DNA from 4 places in the Actinoallomurus oryzae genome. Region 3 is predicted to be linked to each of the others. Evidence: riboswitches for the same ligand, from Rfam matches in the RefSeq annotation. Region 3 holds a riboswitch; each other region holds the start of a gene.
What was found. Region 3 has a riboswitch for cobalamin ahead of ABEA10_RS27395 (CbtB domain-containing protein). Riboswitches for the same ligand answer to the same signal wherever they lie in the genome.

Region 1: linked by a shared signal. The riboswitch ahead of ABEA10_RS35485 (magnesium chelatase subunit D family protein) and the one ahead of ABEA10_RS27395 (CbtB domain-containing protein) in region 3 are both predicted to bind cobalamin.
Region 2: linked by a shared signal. The riboswitch ahead of cobN (cobaltochelatase subunit CobN) and the one ahead of ABEA10_RS27395 (CbtB domain-containing protein) in region 3 are both predicted to bind cobalamin.
Region 4: linked by a shared signal. The riboswitch ahead of nicT (Nickel transporter NicT) and the one ahead of ABEA10_RS27395 (CbtB domain-containing protein) in region 3 are both predicted to bind cobalamin.

The regions. Positions count from the first base shown of each region.
Region 1 covers NZ_BAABHF010000045.1:74,171-79,108, forward strand. Annotated here, with positions in the region: gene ABEA10_RS35485 (magnesium chelatase subunit D family protein) at 1-1,905, opposite strand, end outside; cobalamin riboswitch at 1,963-2,084, opposite strand; gene ABEA10_RS35490 (LLM class F420-dependent oxidoreductase) at 2,194-3,219, shown strand; gene ABEA10_RS35495 (GNAT family N-acetyltransferase) at 3,231-3,812, opposite strand; gene ABEA10_RS35500 (DUF6504 family protein) at 3,841-4,116, opposite strand; gene ABEA10_RS35505 (helix-turn-helix domain-containing protein) at 4,621-4,938, shown strand, end outside.
Region 2 covers NZ_BAABHF010000045.1:118,809-123,746, reverse strand. Annotated here, with positions in the region: gene ABEA10_RS35700 (Gfo/Idh/MocA family oxidoreductase) at 1-900, opposite strand, end outside; gene ABEA10_RS35695 (AMP-binding protein) at 1,002-1,811, shown strand; gene ABEA10_RS35690 (VOC family protein) at 1,814-2,203, opposite strand; gene ABEA10_RS35685 (helix-turn-helix domain-containing protein) at 2,208-3,056, opposite strand; cobalamin riboswitch at 3,145-3,277, shown strand; gene cobN (cobaltochelatase subunit CobN) at 3,338-4,938, shown strand, end outside.
Region 3 covers NZ_BAABHF010000029.1:5,142-10,079, reverse strand. Annotated here, with positions in the region: gene ABEA10_RS27410 (amidohydrolase) at 1-1,066, shown strand, start outside; gene ABEA10_RS27405 (GNAT family N-acetyltransferase) at 1,066-1,512, shown strand; gene ABEA10_RS27400 (TetR/AcrR family transcriptional regulator) at 1,509-2,165, shown strand; cobalamin riboswitch at 2,333-2,487, shown strand; gene ABEA10_RS27395 (CbtB domain-containing protein) at 2,527-2,742, shown strand; gene ABEA10_RS27390 (CbtA family protein) at 2,774-3,412, shown strand; gene ABEA10_RS27385 (ribonucleoside-diphosphate reductase subunit alpha) at 3,627-4,938, shown strand, end outside.
Region 4 covers NZ_BAABHF010000016.1:185,025-189,962, forward strand. Annotated here, with positions in the region: gene ABEA10_RS11535 (superoxide dismutase) at 1-67, opposite strand, end outside; gene ABEA10_RS11540 (MerR family transcriptional regulator) at 112-639, opposite strand; gene ABEA10_RS11545 (FAD-dependent monooxygenase) at 711-2,213, shown strand; cobalamin riboswitch at 2,284-2,451, shown strand; gene nicT (Nickel transporter NicT) at 2,478-3,566, shown strand; gene ABEA10_RS11555 (SCO4651 family lipoprotein) at 3,858-4,703, opposite strand.

The sequences.
Region 1 (4,938 bases), on a different contig from region 3:
GCGCAGCGCGTCGTCGACCGAGCCGTGCGTCGCGCGGCCGTCGGTGACGATGACGACGAGCGGGCGCCGTGCCGGGTCGCGCAGGTGCTCGGCGCGCAGCACGCCGGCGGCCCGCAGCAGCCCGGCGGCGAGCGGCGTACGGCCTCCCGTCGGCAGGTCCTCCAAGCGGCGCGCGCCGGCCTCGACCGAGGAGGTCGGCGGCAGCGCCGTCTCGGCGTCGCGACCCCGGAAGGTGACCAGGCCGACCTTGTCGCGCCGCTGGTAGGCATCGAGGAGCAGGCTGAGCACGGCGCCCTTGACCGCGCGCATGCGCCGCCGGGCCGCCATCGAGCCGCTGGCGTCGACGACGAACAGCACGAGGTTGCCCTCACGGCCCTCGCGGACCGGTTCGCGGATGTCGTCGGCGCGAATCACCAGGCCCGGTCCGCTGCGTCCGCGCGACCGCTGATGGGGCGCGGCGGCGAAGAGGGTGCCGGCGAGGTGCACGGTGCGAAAGCCCGGCCGGGCGCCGGTCGTACGGCCGTACGGGGTGCGCGAGCGGGAGCGGCGGCCGGGCGCGCCCTCGCCGATGCCCGGCACGACGAACAGCCGCGGCCGGTAGGCGGCGTCGGCCGGGGAGGTCTTCAGCCGGTCGGCGCCGGACGCCGCGTTGCCCGACAGCGCCTGGCCGATGTCGACCAGGGCCCCCTCGGCCGGCAGGTCCACCGCGTCGGGCAGGGGCGTGCCGGAACCCGGGCCGTCGGGATCGGTGTCCGGGTCGGGTTCGGGCTCGGGCTCGGGGTCCTCGGTGGTGATCTCCGAGCCGTCCTCCTCGGCCGGCGGCCGAGGCTCGGGGACCGGCGGCGAGGGAGGCTTCGGCCGGCTGGAGCCGGGCCGTGGGTCCTCCTCGGTGTCGTAGTCGCCGGTGCGGTCCAGCACGTCGTCGAGCCGGTCCTCGTCCAGGCCGGGCGCGTCGAAGGGGTCACGGCGCCGCCGGTGCGGCAGCGCGAGGCGCGCGGCGAGGCGTACGTCGGCGGGCGTGACGGCGCCGCGGTCGTGCCAGGCGGCCAGCGCGATCGCGGCGCGGGCCATCACCAGGTCGGCCCGGAGCCCGTCGACCTCGAACTCCGCGCAGACCGCGGTGATCTGCCGCAGCGCGCCGTCGGACAGCACGACCTCGGGGAGACGGTCGCGGGCGGCCCGGATGTGCCAGGCCAGCTCGGCGTCGGCGCGCGCCCAGTCGGCCGTGAACCCGGCCGGGTCGGCCTCGTAGGCGAGGCGCCGGCGTACGACCTCGGCGCGCTCGTCGGGGTCACGCGTGGCGGCGACCTCGGCGGTCAGCCCGAACCGGTCGAGCAGCTGCGGGCGCAGCTCGCCCTCCTCGGGGTTCATGGTGCCGACGAGCAGGAACCGGGAGGCGTGCCGCACCGAGACGCCCTCGCGCTCGACGTAGGACTGCCCCATCGCCGCGGCGTCCAGCAGCAGGTCCACCAGGTGGTCGTGGAGGAGGTTCACCTCGTCGACGTAGAGCACGCCCCGGTGCGCGGCGGCGAGCAGGCCGGGCTGGTAGGCGCGCACCCCCTCGGTGAGCGCCCGCTCGATGTCCAGCGAGCCGACGAGGCGGTCCTCCGACGCGCCGACCGGGAGCTCGACGAGCCGGGCGGGGCGCTCCTGCCGTTCCGCGTCGTCGTGCGGGCCGTCGGGGCACTCGGGGTCGGGCGCGTCCGGGTCGCAGGAGAACCGGCAGCCCGCCACGGCGGAGATGGCCGGCAGCAGCCCGGCGAGCGCACGGACGATGGTCGACTTCGCGGTGCCCTTCTCGCCGCGTACGAGGACGCCGCCGACCGACGGCGACACCGCGTTGATCAGCAGGGCGAGCTTGAGGTCCTCGAGCCCCGCCACGGCGGAGAACGGGTAGGTGTTCACCCGGTGTTCGTCCTTCCTCGGGTTGCGCGCCCGTAGGTGGCCTGCAGGTGGCGGCCGGAGTCTCCTGGCTCCCGGATCGTCACCCGCCCTCGGCCTTCCGGCTTACGCCGTGGCCGTCGGTGAGGGCGAACTCCCCGGTCACAGTTGCGCGACAGCCCCGGAGTCTCACCGGGTTCCTCCGCGTACCGCCGACGCACAGCATCGCACACAGCCGATCCGTCCTCGACAGGTGTGTGCCGGTCTGTTCCTGTTTGAATGGAACACGTTCTACTTCTTCCGGAGGTGCGCATGAGGCTCGGCATCAACCTCGGCTACTGGCAGCGGGACCCCGTGGACGACACCGAAACCGTGCTCGCCGCCGAGCGCCTGGGCTATGACCAGGTCTTCACCGCGGAGGCGTACGGATCGGACGCCTTCACCACGCTGACCTGGTACGGCGCGCGCACCTCGCGGATCGGCCTGGGCACGGCGGTGACGCAGATGTCGGCACGCACCCCGGCCGCCACCGCCATGCACGCGCTGACCCTCGACGCGCTGTCCGGCGGACGGCTCACGCTCGGGCTCGGCGCGTCCGGGCCGCAGGTGGTGGAGGGCTGGTACGGCGTGCCGTTCGCCCGTCCGCTCGCTCGCACCCGCGAGTACGTCCAGATCCTGCGCGACGTGTGGCGACGCGCCGACCCGGTGACCAGTCCCGGCCCGCACTACCCGCTGCCGCTGCGGTCGTACGGGGTGGGCGACGGGGTGACGGGCCTGGGCAAACCGCTGAAGTCGATCGCGCACCCGGTCCGCCCGGACATCCCGGTCTACCTCGGCGCGGAGGGCCCGAAGAACGTCGCGCTATCGACCGAGATCGCCCAGGGCTGGCTGCCGCTGTTCGTCGACCCGGAGCGCATCGAACCGGTCTTCGGCGCGTCACTGCGCGACCGCCCGGACGGCTTCGAGATCGCCGCGACCGTCACCACGATCGTCACCGACGACCTGACGGCCGCGCTGGAGGTGGCCAAGATCCCGCTGGCGTTCTACATCGGCGGCATGGGCGCCCGCGACCGCAACTTCCACCTGGACCTGATCGGCCGGCTGGGGTACGCCGAGGAGGCCGCGCGGGTGCAGGACCTGTTCCTCGCGGGCCGCCGGGACGAGGCGGTCAAGGCCGTCCCGGACGCCCTGGCCGACGCCATCTCCCTGCTCGGCCCCCTGGGCCGCATCCGCGAACGGCTGGAGCTGTGGCTGGACTCCCCCGTGACCACCCTGCTGATCGCCGGCGTGAAGGACGAACCGACCCTCAAGGCGATCCGCGCCATGGTACCCGCGTAAGCGCCGGCGCCCTATCCAGAACGAGCGGGCCGTTCTCCCGGCTTGTCAGCACCCCGACCTTCGTCACCCACCGTTGTGGGACGTAGCGTCGAGTAGAGGATCTGGTCGTGCCAGTGTCCGGCGCGCCACTGGGCCTGGCGGAGGACGCCCTCGCGTTCGAAGCCCGCCTTCTCCAGGGCCCGCTGCTCGGCGAGGTTGCCGCTGTCGGTGAAGGCCTGGATCCGCTGGGCACGCGTGTGGTCGAACAGGTAGGCCACCAGGAGCCGTTGCGCCTCCGTGCCGATCCCCCGGCCCTGACGGCTCGGCCGCAGCCCGATCGCGACGGTCCAGCACCACGACGTCTCCGGACGCCCCCACGAACTCTTGAACCACTCGACCCGGCCCGCGACGTCGCCGCCCTCTTCACAGACCGTGAGAGTGCCGCCGTCCGGCGTGAGCAGGCCCGTCTCGGCGAAGCGGCGCCGCAGGTCGACGGGGCTGCGGTACCCGAACCACTGATGGACGCCGGTCCCCTCGGGACCTGAGAACTCGGCCTCGAAGAGCTCGAGGTCCGCCTGCGTGACGGGCCGCAGGACCACCCGCGCATTGATCACGCGTGAACACTACGAGACGCCGGCGGGTTCAGTCCCAGGCGCGGGAGAGCATCCAGGTGTCGCTCGCCTCGTCGTAGCGGAGCTCGTACACGCCGATCTCGTGGTCCGGGGTGGCCTCCACCTGCCAGAACTCCCGGGCGGCCGGCTCCTCGGCGTCCGGGTTCCGGTCGCGCCACCAGTCGCGGCTGGTCACCCAGTGGTCCAGGACGCGCAGCACGGTGTAGAGACGCCCGTGCCAGACGAACCGTGACGGCCGGCCGTCGGCCCGCCAGACCTCGACCGGGTCGCCGTACGCCCGGCTCATCCGGACACCGTCCACACGTCTCGTCGCCGCCTTCCCGGTCGAACGCCGCCGAAGTGCCCGGGGGAAGACAGGCGTCATCGAACATACGTTCGCATCGGTGTTTTGGGAAGAGGGTGACCGGCGCCGATCGGTGATCCGACCGCGACGCGCCGTGCGGATCCGGCGTCCCGCACCGTCAGATCACCGTTTCGGAGCTCCGCTACCCGACAAAAGGATGAGCGACATAGCATTGAACAGGTAAAGTGCGATGTCGTGGCAAGAGGTACTCGTACGACAACGGTGCGTAACGCTTATTTTCACGACAATCCGCTTAAATGAGGCATAGCGGTAGTGTCGGGCAAAAACTCCGTCCATCTCCCTTCGATCCGGCCTACGCTTCCTCAGCGGTCAACGGCCCCGGACCGATGATCCGTCGTCCGCCGCCACCGCCCGCAGCGGCTCCTCTTTCCGTCCACCACCCCTCGTTCAACTCCCCGTCCCGGACGGTCGCTCTGGAGGTGCTCGATGTCCGACGTGCAAAGCCCCACCGTCCGCCGTCGCCGACTGGGCATGGAACTCCGCAGGTTGCGTGAGGCCTCGGGCCTCATGATCGAAGATGTCGCCAAGCACCTCGAATGCTCGATGTCGCGGGTCAGCCGCATCGAGACCGGCAAGTCCGTCGCCCGGATCAGGGACGTGCGCGACATGCTCGACCTGTACAAGGTCGGCGACGAGGCCCAGCGCGAGCAGCTGCTCACCCTGGCCAAGGACGCCCAGCAGCGGGGCTGGTGGACCGAGTACGAATCGGTGCTGTCCGCGGGGCTGGACACCTACGTCGGGCTG
Region 2 (4,938 bases), on a different contig from region 3:
ATAGAAGTCCTGGTAGCGGCCGTGCTCGGTGGGGTGCGGCTGGGTCCGGCCCGGGGTGCCGAGCAGGCCGTACGCCTCCGGCGGTGTCACGCCGAACCCGGGGTCGTCCGGTGTCCGGCCGTCGCGGAGCTGGGCCTCCTGGCCGTCCAGCCCGTACGAGGTGTACGCCGCCTTGTCGCCGAGCACGCGGAAGCGCGGGCCCAGGTCGGCGCAGATGGCGCTCATCCACAGGTGTGACCGGACGCCGTTCGCGTGGGTCAGGGCCACGAACGCGTCGTCGGCGGCCTCCGCGCCCGGGCGGCGGACGTCGATCTCCGCGTGGACCGAAGACGGCGGGCCGAACAGGGTGATCGCCTGGTCGATGAGGTGTGACCCCAGGTCGTACAGGACGCCGCCGGCGGCGGCCGGGTCGGCGGTCTCCTTCCAGCCCGGCTTGATCTGCGGGCGCCAGCGGGTGAACCGCGACTCGAACCGCAGCACCCGGCCCAGCGCGCCCGACGAGCACAGCCGGGCGACCGTGCGGAAGTCGCCGTCCCAGCGCCGGTTGTGGAAGGGGACCACGAGCGGGCCCCCGGCGAGCGACCGCGCCTCGGCCGCGGTCGGGGCGACCGGCTTGTCGACCACGACCGGCAGGCCGGCGTCGAGCGCCGCGCGAGCGAGGGAGACGTGCGAGCGGTTCGGCGTGGTGACCACCACCAGGTCGTATCCGCCCGCCCAGATTGGGTCCGTACGGTCCAGGATCTCCGTGTCCGGGTACCGGCTGCGGACGCTCGCCCGCCGGTCGGGGTCGGCCGTCACGACGGCGGCCAGTTCGAGTTCCGGCGCGGCGGAGATGAGCGGAGCGTGGAAGACGGCACCTCCGGTGCCATAACCGATCAACGCGACCCGAAGGGTGTCCACAGATGGCCTCCTCAGAATCTATTTGATCACGCTCCGGGTCTGTCCCGGCACGGCCGCCCGGCCTAGTGTCGCTGGGGGGCCCACGATGGGGAGGAGCGCGCATGCCCGGACCATCCCCGGATGCGAATCTGGCGGAGGTGCTCAGGCAGTGGACGCACGCGTTCGGCTGGTCTGAACGGGCCGCGTTCCTGTGCGGTGACGACGTCTACACCCACGGCGAGGTGCACCGGGGCGCGGCCCGCGTCGCGTCACTGCTGCGCGCGTACGGTGTCGCGCCGGGCGACCGTGTGGCGATCGCGCTGCCCGGCTCGATGGAGCTCGTCTGGTCCTTCCTCGGCGTCGTACGCATCGGCGCGGTCGCGGTGCTGGCCGATCCGGACGCCTCGGCGCTGCCCCCGGCGGCCTTCGCGGTCTGCATGCCCGGACGCCATCCTCATACGATCACGCCGGTCGAGCTGATCAGCGCGCTGCCCGCCGCGGCCTCCGCCGACCCGCACCCGGTGATCCCCGACGCGCCGGCGTACGGCCAGCACGCCGCGACGTACGCCCACCGCGACCCCGAAGAGTCCTACCTGGCGATGGAGCCGTTCGGGCTGCGCGAGAACGACGTGCTGTTCTCGGTGTCGAAGACCTACGACCCGGTCGGCCTGCGCAACACGATCTTCCTTCCGCTGTTCACCGGCTCGTGCGCGATCCTCGACTCACGGCAGCGCTCGATCCCCCTGGTCGCCGAGGGGGTGCGGCGGCACCGTGCCAGCGTGTTGCTGTCGACGTCGGCGTTCCTGGGCCGCCTCGCGGCGGAGCGGCCGCAGGGCGACTTCGCGCCGCTGCGGCTCGCGGTCTCCCAGGGGACGGCGCCACCACCGAGCCGCGTCGAGCAGTGGCTCGGCTGCCCGGTGGTGACGCCGTAGGGTCAGCTCCCCGACCCCGCGTAGGTGCCGAAGCTCCAGAAGACGCCCTCGGGGTCGCGCACGGTGAAACCGCGCCCGTACGACTCGTCGAGCGGCTCCCGTACGACCGTGGCACCGGCCGCGCACGCCCGCTTGAACAGGCCGTCCACGTCATCGGTCACGACGTAGACCGATCCGGTGCCGGCCGGCAGACCGGCGATGGAGCTGTCCTCGCGGGAGGAGCTGCCGAGCATGACGCCGCCGCCGAGCGGCCAGCGGAGTTCGGCGTGGTCGACGCGGTCGCCGTTCTCATAGACGGCGACGCGTTCGAAGCCGAAGGCGTCGACCAGGAACCGGATGGCGGCGTGGGCGTCGGAGTAGCGGAACGACGGCCAGATCATGGTTTCGCTCATGGCCCTATCGTCCGCCGGGGTCCTCGCCTCCGTCTTGGATGAATGGGAGGTCCTCGCCGGTCAGCCACGCCGAGGGCGGGCAGCCGCAGAGCTCGTTCCACTCGCGCGCCAGGTGCGCCTGGTCATAGAAGCCGCACACGGCCGCGACCTCGGCGAGCGCCGGCCGGTCCGGCCGCGACAGCAGCCGCTTGGACCGCTGGAACCGTACGACGCGTGCCGTCTCCTTCGGCGTCAGGCCGTACTCGGCGGTGAACCGCGCGGCCAGGTGCCGCCGGCTCCAGCCGACCTCGGCGGCGATGTCCGCGACGCGCGCCCGGCCGCCGCTCCGTGTGATCAGCCGCCAGGCGTGGCGCAGCTCGTCCGGAGGCGCGCCCGGCCGGTCGGCGTCGTGGGACAGCACGTCGTCCAGGACGGCGAACCGTGCGGGCCACGACGGCGCCTCGGCCAGGCGTTCGACCAGCGGGCCCGTCCGCGTCCGCAGCAGCCCGTCGAGCGGGACGACCGCCGACGCCAGCTCGCCGGCCGGCATCCCCAGCAGCGCCCTGGCCCCCTGAGGGGTGAGGTCGAGCTGGACGCCGTACTGGTCGCCGTCGTGCTCGATCAGCACCGGGCGCGTGTGCATCCCCCCGGCGAGCGCCGCGAAATCCGCCGCGTCCGAATGACGGCCGGGCTGCGTCGTACGGGTCGGCTTGCCGAGGCTGAGCACCACGGTGACGTACTGCGAGGGCAACCCCCGGTGTGTGCCCGCCGGCAGACCCTCGTAGCGATAGCCGGAGTAGCGGGCGACCAGCGGCGCGACGCGCGCCGGCGGTGTCACGTCGGCACGCTCCGCGGTGAGAGCCGAGCTGCTCATGTCCACCACCGTAACCGCGACGAACGGCACGTAGCGCCCCTGCCGCGGCGAATCTCCCTCTCGTAGACTGGCCGCGCGACGGCGAGGGAGGGAACCCGGTGGGAGTCCGGGACTGTCCCGCAACTGTGATCGGTGAGTGCACCCGCGCGTACGGTAGCCCGGCTTCACGGCGACCTGCTGGAAGGCCGCGGGTGTGCGGTGACCCGAGAGTCAGGAGACTTCCCGCCGTCGGCGATCGGCACCCGAGCCGGGGCGAGGACCCCCGAGGGAAGGACCCACACGTGCGTGTCTTGCTGCTGTCCACCGCCGACACCGAGTTGCTGTCGGCCCGCTCCGCCGGGTACCTCACCGGCAACCCCACCCGGCTCGCCCTCGCCGACCTCGACGCCCTCTGCGCGGACGCCGACGCCGTCGTCGTCCGGCTCCTGGGTGGCCTGAAGACCTGGCGCGAGGGCGTGGAGGACCTGCGGCGGCGCGGCCTGCCGCTGGTCGCGCTGGGCGGCGAGGCCACGCCCGACGCCGAGTTGATGGCGCTGTCCACCGTTCCCGCCGGCGTCGCGGCCGAGGCCCTCGACTACCTGCGTGAGGGCGGCGTCGGCAACCTGCGCGAACTGCGCCGCTTCCTCGCCGGGATGCTGTCGCCGGGCGACGAGGAGCCCTGGGCGCCGCCGCAGCGGATGCCCGAGTACGGCGTGCACGGCGAGCACGAGACGCGGGCGGACCGGCCCACGGTGGGGATCGTCTTCTACCGGGCGCACGAGCTGTCCGGCAACACGGCGTTCGTCGACACGCTCTGCGAGCGGATCGAGGGGGCGGGCGGCAACGCCCTGCCGGTGTTCTGCGGCTCGCTCCGCTCCGCCGACGAGGGCCTGCTCGAGCTGCTCGGCCGTGCCGACGCGATCGTGGTCACCGTGCTCGCGGCCGGGGCCTCCGCCGAAGATGGGTGGGATGCCGGAGCGCTGGCGGGCCTGGACGTCCCGGTCATCCAGGGGATGTGCCTGACGACCTCGCGGGAGGTGTGGGAGGCCTCCGACGCGGCATTGTCGCCGATGGACGCGGCCATGCAGGTGGCCATCCCCGAGTTCGACGGACGGCTGATCTCGGTGCCGTTCTCCTTCAAGGAGGAGGGGCCCGACGGCATCCCGGTGTACGTCGCCGACCCCGAGCGCGCCGGCCGCGTCGCCGGCATCGCCGTGCGCCACGCACGGCTGCGGCACACGCCACCCGCCGAACGGAAACTCGCGATCGTGCTCTCGTCGTACCCGACCAAGCACGCGCGTGTCGGCAACGCGGTCGGCCTGGACACCCCGGTCTCGGCGGTACGCCTGCTGACCGCGCTCAAGGAGGCCGGCTACCAGGTCGGCGACCACCCCGCCGACGGCGACGAGCTGATCCACTCGCTCATCGCGGCGGGCGGCCACGACGTGGAGTGGCTGACCGAGGAACAGCTCCGCGCCGCGTCCGCCCGGGTGCCGCTGGAGGACTACGAACGCTGGTTCGCCTCGCTCCCGGACTCGCTGCGCGAGGCCGTACGGGAGCACTGGGGCGAGCCGCCGGGCGAGCTCTACACCGTGCCGGGAGGTCGGTCGGGGCAGGTTGGTCGGGAAGAAGCAGGTGACGAGATCGTGCTCGCGTCACTGCGGTTCGGGAACGTGCTGCTGATGATCCAGCCGCCGCGCGGCTTCGGGGAGAATCCGGTGGCGATCTATCACGACCCCGACCTGCCGCCGTCGCACCACTACCTGGCCGCCTACCGCTGGCTGGACGCGACCTTCGGCGCCGACGCCGTCGTCCACCTCGGCAAGCACGGCACGCTCGAATGGCTGCCCGGCAAGGGCCTGGGCCTGTCCGCGGAGTGCGCGCCCGACGCCGTACTGGGCGA
Region 3 (4,938 bases):
GGCCCAGCAGCTCGTCCGCGACCTGCGGTACCCGCTGCCGCGCGAGCAGCTCGTTCAGGCCATCGCCGCCGCGAGCGAGCGCTACCGCGCCGAGGGCATCACGTCCTGCACCGAGGCCGGTATCGGGCTGGGCTGGATCGGCCATTCACCGACCGAGGCCGCCGCCTATCAGGACGCCCTCGACGGCGGCGCACTCGGCGTCCGGGTACGCCTGATGGTCACCGGCGACTCCACCCACCCGATCGAGGGAGCCCCGGGCGCGCTCGGGCTCGACCTGGGGTTGCGTACCGGGTTCGGCGACGACCGGCTGCGGCTCGGGGCGGTGAAGGTGTTCGCCGACGGCTCGCTCATCGGACGGACCGCGGCGATGCACGACGACTACGCCGACCAGCCCGGCAACCGCGGCTACTTCCAGCTCCCCGCCGAAGAGCTGCGGGAACGCATCGTCGGCGCGCACGCGGCGGGCTGGCAGGTGGCCGCGCACGCCATCGGCGACCGCGCCATCGACCTGGTCCTGGACGCCTTCGAGGAGGCGCAGACCCGGTTCCCGCGCCCCGATCCCCGGCATCGCATCGAACACTGCGGGGTGGCCGGCCCCGGTCAGGTCGCCCGCCTCGCCGAGCTGGGCGTCATCCCGGTGCCCCAGCACACCTTCGTGGGCCAGATCGGCGACGGCATGCGCGCGGCGCTCGGAGAGGAGCGCGTGCGCTGGTGTTACCGACACCGTTCCCTCCTGGACGCCGGGCTCGTCGTCCCCGGCAGCTCCGACCGGCCCGTCGTACGCGGGGCTCCGCTCCTCGGCATGCGCGCCATGGTCGGCCGCCGGACCGAGAGCGGCCGGCCGTTCGTTCCCGAGGAGGGAGTCACCCCCCTGGAGGCGCTGCACGCCTACACACTCGGTTCGGCCCGCGCCGCGTTCGAGGAGCGCCGCAAGGGCAGCATCACCCCCGGCAAGCTCGCGGACCTCGCCGTACTGTCCGCGGATCCCACGTCCACCGCCACCGAGGACATCGCCGGCATCCGCGTGCTGGCCACCCTCGTCGGCGGACGGCTCGAGGAGGTCTGATGCCCGTACGACCCGCGGAACCCGCCGACTTCGAGGAGATCTGCGCCCTGCTGCTGGCCCACGCCGCGCACGAAGGCGTCGCCGACCGGGTGCGGCTGGACCGGCAGGAGACCTACGAGGCGCTGTTCGGGGAGCATCCGGTCGCCTGGGCCCACATCGCCTCGCCGCCGGACGAACCGGACGCCGTCGCCGGGTTCGCGCTGTGGTACCCGACGTTCTCCTCCTGGGACACCCGGCCCGGCATCTGGCTGGACGACCTGTACATCAAACCCGAGTACCGGCGGTACGGCCTCGGCCGCGAGCTGCTGTCCGCCCTGCGGTCGCTGACCCGCGGCCGCCTCGAATGGGACGTCGCGCACGGCAACGACGCGGCGGAGAGCTTCTACCGGAGCATCGGCGCCGAGCCCGTCGGCGGCTGGACCCGCTACCGGTGGAACGTCCGGTGAGCCGGCCGCCCCAGCCCGACGGCCGGGTCCGCGCCGCCGCGGTGGCGCTGTTCGCCGCCAAGGGCTTCCACGGGACGGGCATCCGTGAGCTGGCCGACGCGGCCGGCCTGTCCTCGGCGACGCTCTACCACTACATGGGGACCAAGGAAGACCTGCTCGTCGACATCATGCAGACGAGCCTGGACCGGCTGCTCACCGCGGCGGGCCAGGTCCTGACGGAGTCACCCTCACCGGTGGCCGCGATGAACGGCCTGGTGCAGACCCACGTCGTGGCTCACGCTCTGCGGCGGTCCGAAACGCTCGTGGTCGACACCGAGCTGCGCGCGCTCTCGCCGGAGCGCCGCCGTCCGATCGTCGCGCTCCGCGACGAGTACGAGGACCTGTGGGAATCGGTCATCGAGAAGGGCCAGGCGGCCGGCACGTTCCAGGTCCCGGACCCCTCGGTGGCACGGCTCGCCCTGCTGCAGATGTGCAGCGGCGTCGCCAACTGGTACACCTCGGGCGGCCGGCACGCCCTCGCCGAAGTCGCCGAGACGCACGCCCACCTGTCCCTGGCCATGCTCGGCGCCGCACCGGACCCCGGCCTGCCGCCCGCCGGCCACTACATCCGCCTGGTCACCGGCGTCTGGGGCGACGACGCCACCGCGGGCTGAGACACGCCCTAGGAGGCACGGCCAGGCGGCGCAGCACTCCCTGACCGGCGGTCGCCGTCTCGGCCCCGCGCGGGTCGAGCGGTTCGTCGTCACCGGGAAAGCGGGCCTGCCGGGTCGCGGCGGTGGCCGCGTGGGTGACCAGCAGAGACGAACGGCCATGGGGTGCGACCTCCCGCGATGTTGACGGTCCGGAACGCCGGTCGTACGCTCCGGACGAACGTGATGGTAAGAGGAAGCCGGTGCAAATCCGGCGCGGTCGCGCCACTGTGATCCGGCCCACGGGCCGGGAAGTCAGACCCTCCGCCGTCAGAAGCGCTCCACCCGTGACAGGGACGCCGGATCCCTTTAGGAGGCTCTTGCGATGACCACCTCGACGCTGCCCACCACCCGTACGACACCCCTCGTCGTGCCGGGCGCCCGGGCCGCTCTGTGGCTGTTCGGCACCGTGCTGCTCTGCCTGGCCGCGTACTACTTCATCGGCGTCGACCAGGGCGCCACCTCGGTGTTCGGCGACAACATGTACATCCACGAGTTCGTGCACGACGCGCGTCACTTCCTCGGGTTCCCCTGCCACTGATCCCGCGACACCGCACCCGAAGGAGTACGCCGTGGAACGGCGATTCATCGTGCGTGGGCTGCTCGTTGGCGCGATCGGAGGGATCCTGGCGTTCGTCTTCGCCCGGATCTTCGCCGAGCCGCAGATCCAGGCGGCCATCGACTACGAGAGCGGGCGCGACGCCGCCCAGGCCCTGCTCGACAGGGCGGCGGGCATCACCCCCGAGGCCGCGGGGTCGGACCTCTTCAGCCGTACGGTCCAGGCCAACGTGGGGATCGGCGCCGGCGTCATCGTGTTCGGTGCCGCGATGGGCGGCCTGTACGTGGTGGCCTACCTGCTGGCCTGCGGCCGCACCGGGAACCTGCGGCCACGGACGCTGGCGCTGCTGGTCGCCCTCGGCGGCTTCCTGGGCTTCTACCTGATCCCCTTCGTCAAGTACCCGGCCAACCCGCCCGCGATCGGCCACGAGGAGACGATCCGCGCGCGGGGCGGCCTGTACCTGCTGATGGTCGGGTTCTCCATCGCGTTCCTGGTCCTGGCGGTCTTGCTGTTCTCCTTCCGCCTGTACTCGGTGGCCGCCCAGGCGATCATGTGGGCCGCGATCGGCCTGTGCTTCGCGCCGATGGCCGAACGCCTGCTCGCCCGTGCGGCCGGTGAACCCCGGTCCGTGGAGGCACCGGCCACGGCATAAGGCCCGAGCGAGAAGACTCCCGGCAGGTCGGCCGCCGGGAGTCTTCGGCATGCCCGCGTACAGGGGCACAGCGATGACGCACCCAACATCTAGGGGTGCTGTGGTGTGGATGCCACTACATGTATGGTTCTCGTGTTCCTTGTGTGCCTGTTGCCTCTGCGGCAATCGGTGCCAGAGGGAACCCAGTGAAAGAAGCTCGCGAGGAAGAGAGCACGTGACACAACAGCTCATCGCGCCGCCCGCGTCGGACGGCGATCCGGAGCGCACGCTCGCCGTGGAGATCGAGCGTGCCTGCGCCGGTCTGCCGGACGCCGACCCGCTCCGCGTCGGCGACGCCGGCGACCTGGCCGAGGCCGTACGACGGGCCGCCGCGCTGGTGATCACCGACCCTGCCTACTCGACGGTGGCGGCGCGCCTGCTGGCCCGGTCGATCGCCGAGGAGACCGGGCCGGTGACGTTCACCGAGTCCATCGCGGCGGCCTATGAGCAGGGGCTGCTGAACGAGGAGACCGCCGGGTTCGTCGCGCGCGAGGCGGCGGCGCTGGACGCCCTGGTGGACCACGGCGCGGACGACCGGTTCACCTACTTCGGGCTGCGTACGGTCTATGACCGGTACCTGCTGCGGCATCCGACGACGCGGCGGGTGCTGGAGCGGCCCCAGCACTTCTTCCTGCGCGTGGCGTGCGGACTGGCCGAGAACGTGGGGGAGGCCGCCGAGCTGTACGGGCTGATGTCGCGGCTGGCGTACCTGCCGAGCTCGCCGACGCTGTTCAACTCCGGCGCCGCCCGCCCGCAGCTGTCCTCCTGCTTCCTGCTCGACTCACCGCGCGACGAGCTGGAGGCGATCTACGAGCGGTACGGGCAGGTCGCGCGGCTCAGCAAGTACGCGGGCGGGATCGGGATCTCCTGGAGCCGGGTCCGCAGCCGGGGATCGCTGATCCGGGGCACGAACGGGCACTCGAACGGGATCGTGCCGTGGCTGCGGACCCTGGACGCGTCGGTCGCCGCCGTCAACCAGGGCGGGCGGCGCAAGGGCGCCGCGTGCGTCTACCTCGAACCCTGGCACGCCGACGTCGAGGAGTTCCTCGAACTGCGCGACAACACCGGCGAGGACGCGCGGCGTACGCACAACCTCAACCTGGCCAACTGGGTGCCGGATGAGTTCATGCGCCGGGTCGAGGCCGATGAGGTGTGGTCGCTGTTCGACCCGAAGGAGGTGCCGGAGCTGGTCGACCTGTGGGGCGAGGAGTTCGACCGGGCGTACCGGGCGGCCGAGGCCGACGGCCGGTCCGTGCGCCAAATCCCGGCGCGGCGGCTGTACGGCGCGATGATGCGCACCCTCGCGCAGACCGGCAACGGCTGGATGACGTTCAAGGACGCGGCCAACCGCGCCTGCAACCAGACCGCCGAGCCCGGCAACGTGGTGCACCTGTCGAACCTGTGCACCGAGATCCTGGAGGTCACCGACGACTCCCAGACCGCGGTGTGCAACCTCGGCTCGATCAACCTCGCCGCGCACCTGACCG
Region 4 (4,938 bases), on a different contig from region 3:
CCCCGGTGATCGCGGGCTCCAGCGCCGCGTAGTCGTAGGGCAGATCCGGCAGTGAGTAGGTAGCCATGGGAGCACTATTGCAAATAGGTTGCAGCTACATCAAGCTTGCAATTACTCGCCACTGCACGCGTGTGCGAGCCCCCATGTCACGCGGCCCGTGGACGGCACCGGTGGTGACCGTCCCGCCAGGTTTAAGCCAGCCGCTCCGCGGGTGCCGAGTGCGGCGTTGACGGCCTGGCCGAGTTCGGCGCGCAGGTGGGTGCATTCGCGTACCGGATCCGCTTTCGGGCAGGTGAGCAGGTGTTCCAGGAGTTGCTGGGCGGCCTGCAGGTCGTGGATCCGCTTCGTGATCGTCTCGATTGAGGCGATCAATACCTCTCGCCCCGAGGGCTCGCCCGAGTCCGGGGTCTCGGCGATCAGCGCGGCGGTGCCGGTCAGGCTGACCAGACCGCGGTGGTGCAGTCGCTGGATGAGCGCGAGGCGGCGCAACTCCGCCTGACCGTAGTGGCGCACGTTCCCCCGGCGCTCGGCCGCGGGGAGTAGGCCGAGGTCGTCGTAGTACCGCAGCGTCGATACCGGCACATCGAAGCATCGGGCGACCTGGCTGATCGAGTAGCGCTCGTCTTCCACCCCCGTCATCTTGCACTCAAGCCGACTTGAGCGTGCAGCGTTGTCGCCCATCGCCCCGAGAGACGTGATGGAGGTAGGCGATGAATATCGAGGAAGTGCCGGTGCTGGTGGTGGGCGGCGGGCCGGTCGGCCTGACGACGGGGATGTTCCTCGCCCACTGGGGCGTCCGGCCACTGGTCATCGAGAAGCGAGACGCGATATCCACGGTGCCGCGTGCGAGCACGAGCCTTCGCACCCTGGAGGTCTTCCGCTCCGTCGGCCTGGGACCGGTGCTGGAGCAGGTCGGCTGGGAGGGCGGCCCTCCCCTGCGGACGGTGTTCAAGGACCGTGGGCTCGGCGTCACCCTCCACGAAGGACGGCTGCCTGCGCCGTACGCCGAGCGGCTCAAGACCTGCAGCCCGGTGAACCCACGCCTCGTCCTGACCCACGACCAGGTTCAGCGCCTGGCGCTGGCGGAACTCCGGCGCCACGGCGGCGAGGTCCGGTTCGGCGTACGGCTGGTCGACCTCGCCGCCCATACCGATCACGTACGTGCACGGGTCGTCGATGTCGCCACGGGCCAGGAACGACAGGTCAGGGCCGCTTACCTCATCGGCGCCGACGGGGCCGGCAGCGACGTGCGCGCCAGGCTGGGGATCACCATGCCCGACCGCAGCGTCATCTCCCATCTGAACACCGCGTTCTTCCGCGCCGATCTCGGGCCCGTCCTGCGGGATTGGGGGACGCACATGTGCTTCGTGCGCAACGACGCGGTCTACGCCACGTTGATGTCGAAGAACGGCCTGGACCAGTGGTCCTCGCACATCATGGACTATCCGGGCAAGCCGGACGGTCTCGCCGACCTGACCGAGGCAAAGACGCTTGAACTGCTGTCAGCCGCGATCGGGGACGGAACGATCCCCATCGAACTGCACACCGTCAACGCGTGGGAGGCCGCCATCGGCATGGCCTCCTCCTTCCGGCAAGACCGCGTCTTCCTGGCCGGTGACGCCGCCCATGTACAAAGCTCGGCAGGCGGACTCGGCATGAACACCGGAATCCAGGACGGGCACAACCTCGCCTGGAAGCTCGCCGCGGTCCTGCACGGGCCGTTCACCCCGGCGCTCCTGCGCACCTACGAACCCGAACGCCAGGCCGCCGCCCGGGCCTCCCTGTCTCTCTCCCGCCGAATGCATCAGGGCTACCAGTCGCTGGAAGGCGACCCGGACACTCTGTACGACAAAGCCGCCGTCGACTACCTGCGAGGCATGATGTTCTACGGCTATCCCCCACACGACGGCACCATCAATGTCCTGGACGACATCGTCCGGCCCGGCCACCGCTTCCCGCACCGCTGGACAAGCCCCGCCGGCCAGGTCTCCACGCTCGACCTGATCGGCTCGCACTGGACCCTCTTCACCCCAGCCGATCGCCGGCGATGGCGAACGGTGACCGGTTCAGCCGGCGTCGACCTGCCCGTCCACGTGCTTCCCACGATGGACGACACCGCCCTCGTCAGGCCCGACGGCTTCGTGGCCTGGCACGGCACCTCACGAAAGTCGCTCCTCGACGCTCTCCATGACCTGGGACTGAGGCACCAGTGACCGACACGCCCTGACGACTCTGCGCGGCGGGTGCATGATCAACCAGCCTTGCAGGCTTCGTGCTTCCGTCGTACGTTGTGAGCGCCGTGGTGTTCGGGAAGCCGGTGAAGGACCGGCGCGGCCCTCGCCACTGTGATCGGGTGCACTGTCCACGCATGCCACTGGGCCCGTTGGGCCTGGGAAGGCGGGCGGTGCGAGACCCGTCAGCCAGGAGACCGGCCACGGCACCGACGCAGTCGTCCACGAGGTGCTGGAAGGCGAACCATGACCTCCCGTCTGTCCACGGTCCTTTCCGCGTTGAGCAGACGGGACTGGCTCCGTCTCGCCGGGCTGCTCGGCGTCATCGCCGCGCTGCACGTCGTCGCCTGGGGCGTGCTGATTCTGCTGGTCGCGCCCCAGCATTACACGATCGGCACCAAGGTCTTCGGCGTCGGTCTGGGCGTCACCGCATACACCCTGGGCATGCGCCATGCCTTCGACGCGGATCACATCGCCGCGATCGACAACACCACCCGCAAACTGATGGCCGACGGCAAGCGCCCTGTGTCGGTCGGGTTCTGGTTCGCGCTCGGACACTCGAGCATCGTCATCGCGATGGCCGCGCTCATCACCCTGGGCACGCACATCGCCGGCACTCTCATGAACCAGGACTCTGAGACCCATCAGACACTCGGGCTGATCGGTACGAGCATCTCCGGCGGCTTCCTCTATCTGATCGCCTTCCTCAACCTGCTCGCCCTGATCGGCATCCTGGCGGTCTGGCGCACGATGCGCCGTGGCGAGTTCGACGAGCAGGCGCTGGAGGCACGGCTGGACCAGCGCGGTTTGTTCAACCGCTTCCTCGGCCGCCTCCTGCGCGCCATCGGCCACCCCGCCCAGATGTATCCGATCGGCCTGCTGTTCGGCCTCGGCTTCGACACCGCCACCGAGATCACCGTGCTCGTCCTGGCCGGCAGCGGCGCCGCCGGCGGCCTGCCCTGGTACGCCATCCTCATCCTGCCCGTGCTCTTCGCCGCCGGAATGAGCCTGTTCGACACTCTCGACGGCACCTTCATGAACTTCGCCTACCACTGGGCCTTCGCCAACCCGGTCCGCAAGGTCTACTACAACCTCACCATCACCGGCCTGTCGGTCGCCGTCGCGTTCGTCATCGGCACCATCGAAATCGTCGGCCTGCTCCACGACGACGCAGGCCTGGACAGCCCGGTGACCAACTGGGTCGCCGGGCTGAACCTGGACAACGTCGGCTTCATCATCGTCGGCCTGTTCGTCGCCGTCTGGGCCGCCGCGATCGCCTACTGGCGGCTGGCCAAGGTCGAGAACCGGTGGACCTCACGACCCGACGAGGGCTGACGCGTCGTTCATCGGTTTTCCGGGATACGGCGGCTGACATCGGCGGCGTAGGTCATCCAGTCGCCGGAGGATGCGCGTTGCCGTTGGACTGCGAATTTGATGTGGATGCCGAGCATGCGGGCGAGGATGGCGGCGGGGACCTCGGTGGCGAGTTGGAAGAGGCGGTGGAACGGGTGGGGCCGGGCTGGATGCCGATCTGGTGGAGGCGTTCGGCGAGGCGGTAGAGGCTGATCGGCCGGCCGGGGCGGCCCCACGGGTCATCCTTCCCGCGGGCGCCGCTCGGGCTGAGCGTCAGATCGGGATGTTCTTCGTGGCAGGGCCGGGGAGGTTCTTCAGGTCGTTCGAGGGCGGCGTGGTGATCGAGACCGGGGTGTCGAAGGTGGAGTAGTTCATGGTCGCGTTGATCCGGTGCTTCGCCCCGCGTTTGCCGACCATGTTGACCTTGCGGACCAGTTGGTGGTCGTCGATCCAGACTTCGAAGTACGGGGTGGTGCCGAACGGTCCGTAGACCGCCTGTGCCTCGGTACGTTCGGTGGGGTCCAGCTTGGCCAGCGCCTCGCTGAGGGCGAACGTTCCCTGGTAGCGGGTGGTGGCGGTCCCGCCCGTCGTCTCCCGGCCGACCAGGTGCACGTCCTTGGACGCGGTGAACATCCTGGCGTGCAGCAGCGGGTCCGGCTGGTGGATCTGGGCCAGCAGGGCCACGACGTAGGTGTCGGTCGGCTTCAGCCCGCTGAGCGGGATGCCGATCCAGGATTTGTGGATGACCTCGAGCAACTTCCGGTTCTTGATGTACAACTTGTCCCCGAGCAGGAGCTGGGTCGAGTCCGAGGTGGCGTTCCCCTCCTCGTCAAAGAAGGGGACGGCGTACTTCAGGGCCTGGTCCTTCGACCGGCTCGTGATCTCGCCGAACAGGTGTTTCCTGGTGCTGCCCACGACGGTGGAGACGGAGACCGAGGCCTGGTAGGTCTGCACGGAGCGGAGCCGTTTCGCCGCCTGGTCCAGCGCCTCAGCCGCCGTCACGGGCGAACCCTCGACGCGGCTGGTCTTCTTCCCGCTTCCGCTCGCCGAGCATCCCATCAGCGATACGACCAGCGCGAGCCCGGCGGCACCGGCCATGTATCGACCGGCCATCGTCATCACAGCGCGTTCCTCCGATTCACGGCCACGACGTCGTGGCCACTATCAGGACGCACTGCGATGCCGATCCGGTTACCCGCCGGGAGCCTGCGCGTGTTCCCTGACACGCGACCGTCCGCTCCGTGCGCTGTGCCCGGTCGCGCCGGCCGAACCTACAGCGGCTACGTCGCTCGCACGATGGAGACCATCGGTGGCCCGGGTGTCGGCGGCCGATGCTGATTCCTCGCTCGTCGCC